DNA from 3 places in the Paenibacillus sp. 481 genome. Region 2 is predicted to be linked to each of the others. Evidence: predicted binding sites of a transcription regulator. Region 2 holds the regulator's gene; each other region holds the start of a gene.
The links. Region 2 encodes LexA, which represses DNA repair genes until DNA is damaged. Its sites were predicted from a motif close to CGAACATATGTTCG; they were not measured.
Positions count from the first base shown of each region.

Region 1: a site for LexA is predicted at 2,000-2,013, ahead of addB (helicase-exonuclease AddAB subunit AddB). Genes of this name have one in related genera too.
Region 3: a site for LexA is predicted at 1,883-1,896, ahead of recA (recombinase RecA). Genes of this name have one in related genera too.

Region 1 is NZ_CP075175.1:798,207-801,483, forward strand. Features, by position in the region: gene addB (helicase-exonuclease AddAB subunit AddB) at 1-1,858, opposite strand, end outside; gene KIK04_RS03285 (class I SAM-dependent rRNA methyltransferase) at 2,159-3,277, opposite strand, start outside.
Region 2 is NZ_CP075175.1:4,795,952-4,799,228, reverse strand. Features, by position in the region: gene KIK04_RS21125 (DUF896 domain-containing protein) at 300-509, opposite strand; gene KIK04_RS21120 (LysM peptidoglycan-binding domain-containing protein) at 582-962, opposite strand; gene lexA (transcriptional repressor LexA) at 1,197-1,826, shown strand; gene KIK04_RS21110 (hypothetical protein) at 2,146-2,604, opposite strand; gene KIK04_RS21105 (hypothetical protein) at 2,664-3,140, opposite strand.
Region 3 is NZ_CP075175.1:368,350-371,626, forward strand. Features, by position in the region: gene KIK04_RS01470 (regulatory protein RecX) at 1-620, opposite strand, end outside; gene recA (recombinase RecA) at 758-1,810, opposite strand; gene KIK04_RS01480 (competence/damage-inducible protein A) at 2,165-3,277, opposite strand, start outside.

The DNA.
Region 1 (3,277 bases), 1.7 Mb from region 2:
GAACAATTGCCATTTTGATACTTTCCAACCCGGTTTCCAGCATGCCCGCAAACAACTCAACAGACATGCGCTCTTCCCCAACCATTTCTACCATTTGATCCAAAATATCAAGCATAGCGCCCCACATTTGCCGATGTTCCCGCGCACGCTGCACGTCCCCATGCAACAGCGCCTCTTGACTCATACGCTCCAGTTTGTGTGGCACGTTCAGCGCTATCCAAAAACGGTACAGTGCCTCACATTTTCCACGTACATCCCGATTGCTTCCCAGCGCACGTTCAAGTGCAGCAACTGGCGTTACGATAAGCTGGCGGCAATGCTCGATCCATTCCGGTGCGGTTCGATTTTTTCGTTCTTCATGTTCAGGGTCATCGGGATCTAAAGCTTGATTAAACTCAGCTGGCCACGGACGACCGTTTGTCCAGCGTGAGCCTTCGATGCCACATGCCAGCACATAGTTCTCTAAACGGTCAAAATCTGCTCGCGTAATATGCTCGTCCTCTGTCAGCAAAAATTCCGTCTTTACAAAGCGGAATACCGCATCATACTTCCAATAGCCGCTGATCATATCAAGTGCTGCACGCGTCATTTCTACAAAAGGATGGTCCAGCACGGTTCGTTTTTGGTCCATAAAGTAAGGGATGCCCGCATCTTGAAATACGGTACTAATAATGTCACCGTAATCTGCAATATTGCGCACCATGATGGCCATCTCACGCCAACGAACGCCATCTTCACGAGCACGGCGCAGCATTTCACGCGCCGCCGCTTCCACCTCAGCACGACGGTGAACAGCCGCTCGTACCGTAATGCTCGCTTGGTCCGGTGCCGACTGATCGTCGTTGGGACGATGCTGCGATCCCGACTTCGATTCGTGATCGCGGTTACGCCATGGTACTTTTCGCTCGAAATGCCGCTCTAAATGAGCAAGCTGTGAGGCTTGCTTAAAGCGCGGAAGCTGTGTTGGCACTTGCTCCCGACGCTCATCGTCCGCAAGCCGCTCCGCCAAATCTCCCTGCTTGAGATGACTGACACTGCCGATTTCAAACCCGAGCGTTTCAGAAATTTCACGCAGCTTAATAAACGTCGTCGCCGTCGGATGAAACAAATTAAGCTCGTGTGGAACTTCTCCCACCTCATACGGGCGATCCACACATAAGCAAATCGTCATATCGCGCGCATGTAACATCAACGAAGCTAATACCGCGTATTCCTGCGGGGTAAAGCCATGAAAACCATCAATATAAATGGTGGCATTACGCACATAATCCGATTGCGGCATTCCTTCCGCCAGGCGAGCTAAGACGTCTTCACCGTCCAAGTAGTGTTCTGCCAGCTCTGCTTCAAATTCATGCAGCACCCCAGACATATCACGCAGCTTCGCAGATAAGAGCGAATGGCCGCTCATATTCGACTGCACGAACGATAAGTGCTCATCTAGATCCGAAGCTTGGATGCGGTATCGCTTCATTTCATCAAATAGATCGTTTAGTTTCTCGATAAATCCGAACTGCTCGGCGGCCCCTGAAAAAAGCGGCAAGTCCGCTTTACGACGCTGCAATATTTTGTAGAGCAGCATCTTCTTGCCTTCTTCATTGATCGGCGTAAGCGCGGTTCCGCCCGTCTCCTGCATGACACGGTAAGCTAAACGCCGAAAGCTGAGTACTTGGGCACGCAGCATGCCCTTCATTTCTGGTGTTGATACGAGTTCATGTTCCACTTGAAACGTGCCCTGTTCTGGTACGAGTAAAATGATAGGCGGACCATCAGGCTGCTCGCGCAAATGGTGTTTAATCCGCTCAAGCATATGAGTCGTTTTACCGCTTCCCGAGCGGCCGATAATATAATGTAGCGGCATGATGCCCCTCCTCTCCAGACACAATTGTATGTTAATCATTCGTATTATTCGTTTGTAAAAAAAGGAGTGATATGTTAGCCCTTACAGCAAAATCGTCATAAAAGATGTCTCTCACATTATAGCACAGGGCATAAGCGAACTAGAACGCATGTTTGGGAATTTGGAAATGGATCTAATTAATGTTTATAACCATGTATCAAAGCCTAATAAAGACTATTAAAGCTCATAAAGCCTATTAAAAAAGCAACAACACCCAAGCGTCGCTTCTGAACCGGCACATTGGGTGTTGTTATAATGATGTTATTTACGTTTTGAGCGCACTTCAAACACAGCAAACTTCAAATAGTGGCCTTCGTCAACGCCGCCGATTTGTGGATGATCTTTTCCAGCAGCACGCCATTCGATGAGACGCAGTACTTTGCCTGCATCTTGCGCAGCATCCAAAATCGCTTCCATAAAGAGGTCTGGACGCATATGGAACGAGCAACTCGCTGTAACGAGGTAACCACCTTCGTTAACAAGCTTCATTCCTTGCAAGTTAATATCTTTGTAGCCACGATATGCTCCATCCACTGCGCTGCGCGTCTTCGCAAACGCCGGTGGATCAAGGATGACGACATCCCATGTACGGCCGCCGCCAGCTGTCATCGGCTTCGATGTGTCTACTTTTGATTTCTTACTCGTATCCGCCTGCGCCGAACGCTCATCACGCTCATCCAACCCGCGTACTTGTGTCCGCAAGTAGTCAAACGCATCCGCGACAACAAATTCCACGCGGTCGGTGAAACCGTTCAATTCAACGTTACGCTTGGCGCTCTGGATTGCATGATCCGAAATATCGAGGCAGGTCACTTTTTTAGCCCCATATTTACACGCATGCAGCGTAAAGCTACCTGTGTGCGCAAAGCACTCCAGCACAGTTGCACCGTCCCACCACGGGAACGAGACCACTTTGCCGTTCGCATTAACAGGTAGTCGCTCAACGCCTGTGTCTGTTTCCACCGAACGCAGTTCAATGCCACTGCGTCTGCCCCAACCGCGCATAAGCGGAGCGATCGATGCGCGGTTTTCCCGCTGGTCGAAGAAGTAGCCTGTCTTCTGTCCTTCTTCAATATCGACCTCAATAATAAGGTCGTTCTCCTTAACTTGCACGTGACGCGGGCACTCACCGTACAACAGCCCTGTCACTTGCTCCAAGCCTTCACGCTCACGAATCGGCACATCGCTGCGCTCGTAAATGCCTTGCGGCTGCATGACTTCAACGAGTGCTGCTACAATTTCGTCGCGGTGGACATCCATGCCTAGCGTCAAAATTTGTAGGACGAGCACGTCATCAAAGCGGTCAACGATTAGTCCTGGCAAAAAGTCAGCTTCGCCATACACAAGGCGGTATGCCGTTGCATCCCCCAAAAAGCGCTC
Region 2 (3,277 bases):
CGATAACACGACTTCCTTAATCGTATGCGATAGTGCTTTAAGCAAACAACGTAATTGACACCTTCTATGAAGGTTGAACTTACGGACAGCAGTTCATTTATATGAATAAGGCGATATAAGGAAAATGTACTTCAAACGTCACATATGTCATGACAGTTTGTTCCATCTTCCTGCAATCGCCTTATCGATTATAATTTCAGATGCCCATAAAACACCAACATCAGATGTCAATATAGTAGCTACTCATGAATAAAAGGATGATTAGTCATCTAAGTAGCATCAAACCCACTGTCCTATAATTAATGAACGACAGGCTTGGAGTCGTTATTATCTTGTTCGTCTTCAACCCACTGAATCGTGTCCAAGTTGTTACGCACTTGTTTGCGGAATTGTACAAGATATTTCTCTCGTAATTGTGCACGTTCAGCCAATTCTTCTTCGGTCAAGCCAACAGATTTGTGCTTACGTGCCAGTTCATTGATGCGTGCAATCATTTGATCTAAATTCATACATTACCTCCGTAAATACTGGCATACTCATTACTTTGACACGGAGGTGCAGGCTTGTCAAGTTAAGTGACACTATCTAGAAGTATTAATACTTGGAGTCAATAGAGGAATATGTATGGTGTCTCCAATCTGAAGCACTTTATTTTGTATCCCATTATTTTTAATTATTGTACTTACATAGTTACGAATATCGATTTCATTCGGGCAATATTGCTTTGCAATTCCCCACACCGTATCCCCTGGCTGCACAATTACTTTCTTATATGTAATAACATAATCGTCCTGAGTAGTATCTCCCCAAGCTTGCACGATGCCAGAACATACGACGAACATAAGCATCATCATAAGCGCAAGCAAGCGCAGACGCCTCATTCGCTTGCGTCCTTGAGAAATTTTTTCAAACGATTGAATTTGTGTCTTTTCATAAATAGAACGATAAGTTGTATATATCATCGCACTAATCCCCCAAACGTGTGTTCTTAAATTTACTGCCAGCTAAATTTAACACGAACAAACGTTTGTGTCAACGACAAATTAGAACATAAGTTCTCTTTTTATTATCTTTTTCTACATATTAAAACCGTCTGAATAGCTCTCCAAACCGCATCATTAAAGAACTTATGTTTGTACGAACGGTAGTTCTATGGTATAATTTTGACAAAAGCGTATTCATTGGAGATGATATTTTTGTCTAAAATTTCTAGCCGTCAACAAGCCATTCTTGATTTTATACGTAACGAAGTACGCGCTAAAGGCTATCCTCCTTCTGTTCGTGAAATTGGAGAAGCTGTTGGACTAGCTTCAAGCTCTACTGTTCATGGACATTTGGATCGTCTAGAGAAGAAAGGATTTATTCGTCGCGATCCAACTAAGCCACGTGCTATTGAACTGTTAAGCCACGAACAATCAGAGAAGGTACATGAATTTAGTCGTACGATCGCACGTGTTCCGGTCGTTGGTAAAGTAACAGCCGGTGAACCAATCACAGCGACTGAGAATATTGAGGATTACTTCCCTCTCCCAGCACATATGGTTGGTGACGATAATAACGTGTTTATGCTGTCTGTAATTGGAGAAAGTATGATTGAGGCAGGCATACATAACGGTGATTACGTTATAGTTCGTCAACAGCAAACTGCTAACAATGGGGACATCGTCGTCGCGATGACAGAAGATGATGAGGCTACTGTAAAGACGTTTTATCGCGAGAAGGACCATATTCGCTTGCAGCCGCAAAACCCAACGATGGAGGCGCTCCGTCTGAAGAATGTTTCGATTTTGGGTAAGGTAATCGGTATATTCCGGGACATACATTAGATAAAGCAGCACCTTGCAACAAAGTTCGGCTCACTTGAGAGATGGACTACGATGTTGTATAGGTGCTCTTTATCTTTTAGGGATTCGTAAATTAACCAACCAATTTAGTCCTCGTGGGCTTTACGTGCTGTACCAACTCCCTAGTAAGGTGATTCGCCTCGAAGATGACCAAATCATTTGAGATCAATTTTTCCCTGCTCAGGTATTGACTGTTCGAAAAATCTTGAGAATTTTAGTTCCTTCTAACCTGCTCACTTATTACACCTTCTCAACAAAATAAAAAGCACCACAATGGGTGCTTTAAAAATGGCAATAAAATTTACATATTCAAGAATGAGTGGTACAACTTATATTGTCCGTTCATTCCATTTTTCGATTCCACAACATAATATACTGTTGCTCCTGGAGGGATAATCACCTTATTTATCTGTTGAATACTACTTCTTGACCCCCCAGAATCCTCTAAATCTTTTGCGATAAGCAAATCAAATTCTTTTCCATTATTGTAATCAACAATCATTCCAAATCTATATCTGCAATCGAGTCCCATTGGGGTTAAAAAATTATATGAGTACTTCATTGTGCCTGTATTGTTAGTCCATTTATACCAGTCTTGATCCCCAGCACCTTCTATAACCAAGCTCATCTGTTGTCCAAATGGAATGTCCATTGCATTCTGCCTTGTGTCAGCTATACCTTTAGCAGCAAACGCCGAAGGATCCATAACCGTCATACTAGCAGCCAGCATGAGTATTGCTAATAACTTTTTAAATTTCATGCTTACAAACTTCTTATTTACACAATAATTGTTTAACCACATTCACGATTTTATTCTTTTTAAAGGTCTGATGAATGGAGACCAATTGTATACTGACTCCCACCAAATTTTGTAGAATCGACCTTGAAATACGCCGTAGCCCCTGGTGGAATAATTGCTTGAATAAGCTGAGCACTATAAGAGTTAAGAAAACCCGCGTATACCATGTCCGACTCATAATCATAGTTACTTGCCGTTCTATACTTATACTTAAATCCAAATCTAAAGTTTGATTCGCCATTATTCGGTTGCACATGTGTGTTTAATTGCTGAAATTTACCTGATTTATTCGTGTACTTAAACCAATCTTCATCTGTTGGACTAGAAAGAAAGTGAGTAAATGAAACTCCAGGAATAAGATCAAGCGCCTGGGCTTGTGTATCACCCACCCCAACAGAAGTAGTCCCATAATCACTTGCAAATGCAGATGGTGATGATGCAAGAACCGTCAAACTACTAGCTACCATCAAAATCGCCAAAAGTTTTTTGAATTTCATATACAAACCTCCTAATGAATTTGTTTGGTATATTCCCATATATACCCTTTACAAAATATCACAAATTATTAGGTTTGTATATAATACTACCCAGTACATATTTTATATCCTGGCTCTCCTAACGGGTTGTGCCTTAG
Region 3 (3,277 bases), 1.3 Mb from region 2:
TGGGCAGCACGCCGTGCCATGTCTAGCGGATAACCACGTCGCATAAGAAAAGCTGTCGTCTTTTGCTTGCGTATAAATGGCTCTCCACTCGTTTGGCGCCATTTCTTACGTGCAGCATGCAGGGCGCTTTCCCACTCTTGATCGGGCTCTACCGCTTCAAGCGCTGAGGCAATATGCTGCTCATGCACGCCTTTCTGCTTTAACTCGTGCTGAATCCATCGCCTTCCTTTATAATGACGCGTCAAGCGTTGCTCCGTCCACTGGTGCGCATACGCTTGGTCGTCAACGAGCAATTGCTGCTGCAAGCGATCAAGCACTTCTATGACGATGCCTTCTTCATATTCCTTCTGGCTTAAATGCTTCGCCATTTCTCCACGAGTGCGGGGCTTTCGCTGTAAATATTTCAACGCCTGAACGTATGCCTTATTTAGCTCATCTGCTCGTAAAATATCTGCTAACGAGGCAACCGACACCTCGTTCCCCTTAAACAATCGATACTTGACCATAACGTCTTCGTGAACATTCAACGAAGAGCTACTATCAAAATGAATCGTATATCTACTTGCTTGCTTAGCGTCACGCTCAACTCGTACAATCGTGACGATACGATCATCACTCATCCTAACATAGCCTCCATCTTAATCTTGACACCGCCTACTTCTCTCGATCATAAATCAGGCAAGGGTTGGATTATGAAGGAACGACACAAGCACCTTCGCATATCGCAGAAGGTGCTTGCACATGACATTCCGTCATTTTATTCTTCGGAATCGAATTCCGCTAAGTCTGCCTCATCATCCTTAGATGCATCTTGGGATACCGTAGTCGTTAAGTTGCTACTTTCACGAATCCTATTTTCGATAACATCTGCAATCGCAACATGCTCTTTCAAAAATTGCTTAGCATTCTCACGGCCTTGACCTAAACGTTCACCGTCATAAGAATACCATGCACCACTCTTCTGAATGATGTCCCTCTCCGTAGCAATATCCACGATGCTACCTTCACGAGAAATACCTTCACCATACATAATATCGATATCCGCTTGTTTGAACGGAGGGGCTACTTTATTCTTAACAACCTTAATACGCGTGCGGTTACCGACCATGTCGTTACCTTGCTTAATCGTCTCTACACGGCGAACGTCTAGACGTACAGTGGAATAGAACTTCAACGCACGTCCACCAGGAGTCGTCTCCGGATTACCGAACATAACGCCTACCTTCTCACGCAACTGGTTAATAAAAATAGTAATCGTCTTCGATTTGCTAATCGCTCCAGACAGCTTACGCAATGCCTGCGACATCAAACGAGCTTGCAAACCAACGTGAGAATCTCCCATGTCGCCTTCAATCTCTGCCTTTGGCACGAGAGCGGCTACGGAGTCAATTACGACAATGTCTACCGCACCACTACGTACAAGTGCTTCAGCGATTTCCAATCCTTGTTCACCTGTATCTGGTTGTGACAGTAGCAATTCGTCAATATTAACGCCAAGTTTACTTGCATATACCGGGTCTAACGCATGCTCCGCATCGATGAAAGCAGCTTGTCCGCCAGTCTTCTGCACTTCCGCAATTGCATGTAAAGCAACCGTTGTCTTACCAGAAGACTCCGGTCCATATATTTCAATAATTCGGCCACGAGGTAATCCCCCTGTGCCGAGTGCAATATCTAATGCTAACGATCCGCTCGACACAACCTCAACTTGCATATGAGTGGATTCGCCGAGTTTCATGATTGAACCTTTACCGAACTGTTTCTCAATTTGACGCAATGCCATTTCTAATGCGGCGCGACGATCTGACACAAACTCACTTCCTTCATTAATCGTTTATGTATTCATCATACCTTGTTTTGTTCGCTTTGCCAAGCATTTTTTCGAACATACATTCGTTTTTTCATCTTACCAAATGATATTTACCCATATTATCCAAAAAATAGATCATGCTCATTTGATTTCACTTTTCATCCTCCCTTCAACGTAAAATCGTATGTACTCAGGTACAAGCTCATTACGATCTCACCTAGCAAAACACGCAAAAAAACCGTAATAAAGCTTGTCAGCTCTATTACGGTTCTTCCGTACACAAAATATACCATTATCCACCATCTAAAGCAATCATTTTGCATGTACGAACCTAAATTAAGAAACTAGAAAACCCTACCGCGCAGCTTGAATAGCATTTAAACGCCGCCACACTCGAACCAACACCGCTTTAGCCGAACGCAAACGTACCATTTCACGGTTTCCGTTTACACGCAGCTGTTCTGTCACGACAGAATGCCCGCGCTCCGCAATAGCGATATAGACGAGTCCTACGGGCTTCCCCTCTTGTGAATCAGGTCCCGCTACGCCCGTAATGGCAACAGCCAAATCAGCTTCAGTCAACGCCAGCACACCTTCTGCCATCGCCGCTGCCGTCTCAGCACTAACCGCTCCCGGAGCACTTTCTCCTTCCAACAACGTTGGTGGAACACCTAGTGCACGCTGTTTCAGCTCGTTAGAATAAGCCACAACCCCACCAGCAAACACTTGAGAGCTTCCTGGAACGGACGTTACTAATTGAGCAAATAGCCCTCCTGTACAGCTTTCTGCTGCGGAGAGCGTTAAACCCAACTCACGCATCCGCGCCACGACAGCCCGCTCTAACGAAATATCTTCCGTCGCAAATATGTACTGACCCACACGGGAACGAATTTCTTCTTCCAAGCGGTTTAGCTTGCGTTCCGCTTCATCTTCGTCAGCGCTCTTCGTGGCAAGCCGAATGAGTACTTCGCCTTCCTTCGCATAAGGAGCTATCGTTGGATCAGCTTGCTGCTCAATCAGATCAATCAGTTCCGCTTCAAGCGCTGATTCACCAATACCAGCGAACTTAAGCATACGAGAATATAGTGAGCTACGTTCTGCAAACACATGCTTCTCTAACCACGGAATGACTTGAAGCTCGAACATAGGCTTCATTTCCTTTGGCGGTCCAGGCAGCATAATATAAGCTACGTCATCCACCAACATAGCGTTCCCGACCGCTAAACCCGCTTCATTATCCAAAGGGTCTGCACCTTCAATGAGCAGTGCTTGACGCCTATTGCTTTCAATCATCGTCACTCCGCGCTCCTGAAAGAAACGCTCCATTTTTTCCATGGAAGGCTCATGATAGCTCATGCTCCGGGCAAACAGCTCAGCCACAACATCTTTCGTTAAATCGTCCATGGTTGGCCCAAGACCGCCAGTGAGCAGCACAATGTCCGCACGTTCACGTGCCGCCTCCAGCAC